Linked DNA regions of Saccharolobus shibatae B12. The main gene of each other region encodes a partner of the protein of the gene in region 2 in a complex. Links are inferred from orthologs where the notes say so. Each region holds a gene or a part of one and is shown on either strand. Other genes may lie near its edges. The genes, in order: J5U23_RS00420 and J5U23_RS14640.

Region 1 (3,110 bases), 2.7 Mb from region 2 along the record:
AACTAGTCCACTATTTGGACCTTCTGGTGTTTCAAAGGGACACATCCTACCCCATTGCGTACCATGTAAATCTCTAGCCTCGAAATTAGGTTGACCCCTTGCTAATGAGGATATTACTCTCCTCAGATGGCTTAACATAGAAAGCCAGTTAGTTCTATCAAGTAATTGGCTAACTCCAGTTCTTCCACCAACCCAGTTCCCAGTAGCTAATGCGTGCCTTATTCTTTCTGTTACGATATCTGGTCTAACTAATGCCTTTAAAGCTAGCTTCCTACCTCTTACCTTAGATTTTTCTAATTGGTATGTCAAATCTTTTACGAAAGCTTTGAAAGCTACTCTAAATAATGACGCGAATAAATCTCCGGCTAATCTTAATCTTTTATTAGCGTAATGATCTTTATCATCAGGTTCCCTTCTGCCTAGATATAGTTCAATAACTTTCGATATAGCATAAGCCAAATAATATGCTTTCTTTCTTCTATCGTCTGCTGAAGTTCCTAAATGAGGTAGGAAGTATTTATCAATTATTTGTTGTGCTTTTTCTATCCTATTCTCTCTCTTTTGGCCTATGGCTACTCTACTACCTATAAAATCTAGCGCATCATCAACATTAGCTATAGAACTTGCTTGTTCTAAAGAGGGAAATAATTCATTCTGAATCTCAGGATCTAATGATACTGCGTATACTATGTCCCTGTCGGTTAATATACCAAGTGCTCTCATTAGAATAACAAACGGAATTTTACCTGGAACTGCTGGAAATGATACGTGAAATGTACCATCTTTTAGTCTTTCTATCGTAACAGGTACTCTGTAGCCTGCGGTACTCGAGATAATTTTCGCTGTATGCGTGATATTTGATCCCGTCTTTCCGGTATCTACAAGAACTCTATTTGGAGCTAAATCTTCTTGAGTTACTATAACCCTTTCGGACCCATTTACTATGAAGTAACCTCCAGGGTCTTTAGGATCCTCACCTATCTCAATTAGCTTATCTAGAGTATACTGTGATATTGGATCTATTGCTGATTTAAGCATTATAGGTAAGTCTCCTATATAAACCTCCTCTGGTTCTGCTTCAATATTGTTTTCAACTGGAATCATTGTAAGCCATAGTGGAGCAGCATAAGTCAAGTTCCTTAATCTAGCCTCCATTGGGCTGATCTCCCTTTCTCCCCTATCTGATTCCCTAACTCTTGGTTTTCCTATTCTTATCTTGCCTAATCTAACTTTCAAACCTGGAATTTCTGTCGGTATTTCTCCTTGCTCATCAATGATCTCTTGAAGCTTGTTTCTAACAAAGTCATTGTATGAATCCAGATGCTGTCTAACTAAGCCCTTGGATTTAAAGTAGGCTTCAATAACTTTCCATCTTTCATCAATGCTTAAATTAGATGACAACTCATTCACCCACTAATTACATACCTATACGAGACAACTTCTCCATACAATTGGCTCTTCCTTATAATTCTAATTATATCCCCTGGTTTTGCATTTATACTTCTAGCAACGGGATCTGAGGCCCTTATCCAAGGCAATTGTTCTGGCCTAATTCCTAATTCTTTTAGAATTTTATACGCTTCATCGATACTAAGTACCTCATGCTTAGGTACAAGATAATGAATTCTTGGATCAATTTTCCTATTAGATGATCCTCTCATTATTAACCATTATTCACATACTACATTTGGTTAATAAGAGTTTTACTCTGACTTACTTAATAGGCTATATAATATTCAATGCGCTAGCTTTTAAGTACTTGTAATTTTATTCATAAATAAATATATAAAAGTTAAATCCAGTTTTAGAATCATTTATTCCTAATCTACAAGAAATTACTTAAATCTTAATAGTATCCAAGCGACCTCTTGGTTAAAATATTCATCCACAATATATTAATTACTTTTAAATATATAGAAGTAATTTTTACATTAATATCTAAACTATAGGCATAACCAATACTATTAAAAGAAAATTCTGTCTTCCACGTAATTTCATGGCAAACTAATTTATTCTAATAATGCATTAAGGTCATATAGGTGAATGAAAATTAGCAACTCTGAGAAAAGGCTTAGGCAACCAATAGTAGTAGTATTAGGCCACGTAGATCACGGAAAAACTACATTACTTGATAAAATAAGGGGCACAACAGTGGTTAAAAAGGAACCTGGAGAAATGACACAAGAGGTAGGAGCTAGTTTTGTTCCAAGTTATATAATTGAAAAATTAGCGGAACCTCTTAAAAAGGTAATACCTATAAAACTCCAGATACCAGGATTATTATTTATTGATACACCCGGTCATGAGTATTTTTCAAACTTGAGAAGAAGAGGTGGAAGCGTAGCGGATATTGCAATCCTAGTTGTTGATATAACTGAAGGCCTACAGAAGCAATCAATAGAGTCAATACAAATACTAAGAGAAAGAAAAGTTCCATTTCTCATAGCTGCTAATAAAATAGATAAAATACCAGGATGGAAATCAACTAATGATATACCGTTTTTAGCGTCAATCGAGAAACAACGGAACGATGTTAAAGTTTATTTAGACAACTTAGTCTATAATTTAGTTTCTCAACTGGCCAACTTAGGCTTTAGCGCTGAACGTTATGATAGAATAAAGGATTTCACTAAAACAGTAGCAATAGTTCCCGTTTCTGCGAAGACTGGTGAAGGCGTTGCAGACCTTTTAGCATTACTTGCTGGACTAACCCAAAGGTACTTAGAGACTAGATTAAAGTTTGCAGAGGGCCCGGCAAAGGGAGTTATATTAGAAGTAAAAGAAGATCCTGGGTTAGGACATACCATAGATGTTATAATTTACGATGGAGTTCTTAAGAAAAATGATACTATAATATTAGGAGGTATTAACGGCATTATTATAACTAAAGTTAGGGGAATATTTGTACCTAGACCATTACAAGATATGAAATTAAGCAAATATGATTTAACGCCGATAGATGAAGTATATGCAGCAGCTGGAGTGAAGATATCTGCGCCTAATTTAGAGGAAGCCTTAGCTGGATCACCACTTTATGTGATAGAAGACGAGTCTAAAGTTGAGCAATATAAACAGCAGATAGAAGAGGAAATTAAGGAAGTTAGACTCTA
Region 2 (3,235 bases):
AAGAGAAGAATAGAACAAGGAGAGAAGCCGGCTAATATAGTATTGTTAAGAGGAGCTGCCCATTACGTTAAGTTGCCATCATTTTCAAGCTATACTAAGCTTAAAGCTGCTGCTGTTTCAGCTACAGCACTTATAAAAGGAATATGTAGAGAACTTGATATGAACGTTGTAACACCAATAGGCGCCACTGGAGGTATAGATACTGATTATAACGCTAAAGCTAAAGCGACAATAGAACTATTAAAGGAGAATGATTTCGTTTTTCTACATATTAAGGCTACTGACGCTGCATCACATGATGGGCTAGTAGAAGAAAAAGTAAAGGCGATTGAGAGGATAGATAAAGCGATAGGAACTATTGTGGACAATGTTGGAAGAGATAATCTAATATTGATGTTTACTGGAGATCATGCGACCCCAGTGGAGGTTAAAGAACATTCAGGAGATCCAGTTCCAATACTTCTCTACGTGCCTTATCCAATTATTAATGATAGTGTCAGAGATTTTAACGAGAAGGAGGTTAGAAAGGGAAGTCTAAGAATAAGAGGATTGGACGTAACAAATATATTGCTAAACTACTCTAATAGAGCAGAAAAATATGGCGCGTGATGACGCTCGGAAGGACGGATTTAAAAATGAAGATCCTGCGCAGGGCTGATTAAAGTAGAATTTGCTCTCCAATACGAAAGAGAGTTAACATTCTTCGACTACGGCTTTTTCTAACATGTCTCTTACTCTCCACCTTATCATCTCGTTTACTATAATTACAACCGCTCCCGCATTAGGTTGCCCATAAATAACTATATCACCATTATTTGCACTCAATATGACCGGAATAACAAGTAAGTCCTCTTCTCCATTTACAAAAACTACTCCACCATCCCTATCTTTTAGGATATTCTCCATAATTTCAAATATTTCAAATCGAATTTTCCCCGCCTCATTTGTCACCCTATATTCCTTATTCTTTATAATAGCCCTATGTTGTGGTATAGATCTCTTGGTTTTTCCATCTATAACTTCTAAGAAGGGGATTATACCACTTTGTTCTAATACTTTGCTTACGTAATCCCCTACAGTTATAACCTTGAAACCTTGTTGTATCGATTTAGATACAAAATCTAAAAAGACTTTGTTATTTGTAAAAAGAATACCATATGGTCTAGAAAGTTCTTTCCTTAAATTATCAAAAGCAAAACATAGGTTTACTTTATTATTATTGCGTATTTCCATGGCTTTGGGGCCTCAGTTATTTTAGCTACTTCAGACTCTGAATCAATGATAATAATCATACCATCCCACTCTTCTGTAAAACTACTGCTGCCACATACTGGACATGTTTCCTTGTCAGTCTCTACTAATGCCTTACAATTTTTACATGCTTTAAAGACTGATTTCTTAGCCATTCACGCTCACTTCTTAGCCTGTGTTATCCACTCTAACTTGCCCAAGTAGGGCTGTCTCATAGTTAAAGCGATTCTAGGCAATCTACCTGTTACCGTAGACGCAACGCTTATCACTCTTGCTCTTACTTTGTCACCCTTTTGTATTACTTTCTTAGATTTTTCGCCGAATATTATACCTCTTACATTGTCATATTTCAGTGTATCATCTGTTATTTGGGAAATGTGAACGAGGCCATCCATCGGTCCTAAGTTAACGAACACACCATAGTTGTCAACTTGTAAAACCTCACCCTCAACTACTTCTTGTACAACTGGTACATAGGTTATCATATCAAATTCGACCTCATGATAAGTAGCACCATCACCAAATACTAACATCCCTTCCTCACTGGTTTTGACATTTAATATAGCTAAAACTAGACCTAAATCCTTAAGGATCTTTTCTTGATATTGTTGTCTTAGTTCATTTAAAGCGATCTCATTTAATGGTTTACCAAACTCATTGGGTGGGATCCTCACAATGCTACGTGCTTTAATAAGTTTATACATACGTTAGATAGGATATAAGGATTTTATAATTTTACTCCTATTTTGAAGAAATAAAACTCCTATCCCCTTTTTAATTGCATTACTTTTTAATTGCTTATCATTAGTAAATATAAACATGTTATATCTAAGAGCAGTCCTTATCAACGCCTCATCTGTAGGTAAATCGTCATAATCATTTATTAAATTCCATGAGTTTTTATATACTTCCAAATATTTCCTGGCTATTCTAATTCTGGATGTAATAATAAATCTTTTTTTATTCTTTTCAGATAAAATATCCAACTCTTTTAAGACTGCAGAATGAATAAAAAAGGTCGGTTTATAATCTAGAAATTCCAATACCTTATTAAATGGATCTAAACCATCGTATACATATAATAAAATATTAGTATCAATCAGTACTTTTAGATCTCTATTAACCCCCATCCTATCATTCTCCACCTACCAGCTATTTGCCTACTTATAACAGTTCTAATATTATTAGACCATACTGCCACGGGTCTTCTTAACTCCACTTCAATCTCATCCTTCTTTACAGAAGTAACTATCCCCAAAGTCGTCGAGGAACCTACAGATAACATCAAAGTTTCCTTAGCTCTTATGGGATCTACCTTTAACATCTCCTTAGCTCCAACTACACGTTCCAAGAGATTATACTTTATTCTGATATTCCATAAAACTGGAACATTAGCATCAGCCAAGGTTACAATACTTCCAAGCAAATTATCAGCCTTAGTCAATGAGGGATCCAAATATGTACCTATTGCTACTAAACCTCCCGGTTTAGCCTCCTTAAATTCCTCATCTCCAAATCTTATGGATGAAATCCTTGTGAAAATAGGTTCATAAGATACTTTACCTTGTTTTTCTACTCTTAAGCCCGGTAATACTTTTATTTCTTGATCAACCTTAAATAAGCCTTGTATAATACTACCACCTATCACGCCACCCTTCAGCTCATTAAATTGGGTACCGGGCTTATTAACGTCAAAACTCCTTATCACAAGCATAACAGGTTGTTGTGAGAGATCCCTATAAGGAGTCTTTATGTACTCCTCTATGCCCTCTATTAGAGTATCTATATTAATCTTATGAAGCGCGCTTACTGGAATTATAGGTGCATTTTCGGCCCAGGTTCCCTTTGTAAACTGCTTTATTTGCTTATACTGCGACAATGCTTCCTCTTTGGAGACTACGTCGACCTTATTTTGAACTATAATTAGATTTTTCACTCCTATTATACCTAGTGCTACGAAATGTTCTCTAGTTTGGGGCTGGGG

The links.
Region 1: J5U23_RS14640 (region 2) and J5U23_RS00420 share a complex: the UniProt entries of both Methanocaldococcus jannaschii proteins name them as parts of the RNA polymerase complex. The link is inferred for Saccharolobus shibatae B12 from one-to-one orthologs.

What each region holds. Positions count from the first base shown.
Region 1 is NZ_CP077717.1:24,202-27,311, reverse strand. What follows is about bases 35-2,807. They hold J5U23_RS00420 (DNA-directed RNA polymerase subunit H), read right to left. Parts: upstream 1,662-2,807; coding sequence 1,407-1,661; downstream 35-1,406. Other genes in these bases: infB (translation initiation factor IF-2), read left to right, coding at 2,044-2,807; J5U23_RS00425 (DNA-directed RNA polymerase subunit B), read right to left, coding at 35-1,410. Also shown: more of J5U23_RS00425, read right to left, coding at 1-34; more of infB, read left to right, coding at 2,808-3,110. UniProt on the Methanocaldococcus jannaschii protein: DNA-dependent RNA polymerase (RNAP) catalyzes the transcription of DNA into RNA using the four ribonucleoside triphosphates as substrates.
Region 2 is NZ_CP077717.1:2,725,268-2,728,502, forward strand. The notes cover bases 185-3,082. They hold J5U23_RS14640 (DNA-directed RNA polymerase), read right to left. Parts: upstream 1,956-3,082; coding sequence 1,413-1,955; downstream 185-1,412. Other genes in these bases: J5U23_RS14625 (2,3-bisphosphoglycerate-independent phosphoglycerate mutase), read left to right, coding at 185-609; J5U23_RS14630 (GTP-dependent dephospho-CoA kinase family protein), read right to left, coding at 694-1,233; spt4 (transcription elongation factor subunit Spt4), read right to left, coding at 1,206-1,406; J5U23_RS14645 (PIN domain-containing protein), read right to left, coding at 1,959-2,381; J5U23_RS14650 (translation initiation factor IF-2 subunit gamma), read right to left, coding at 2,360-3,082. In the rest of the region: more of J5U23_RS14625, read left to right, coding at 1-184; more of J5U23_RS14650, read right to left, coding at 3,083-3,235. UniProt on the Methanocaldococcus jannaschii protein: DNA-dependent RNA polymerase (RNAP) catalyzes the transcription of DNA into RNA using the four ribonucleoside triphosphates as substrates.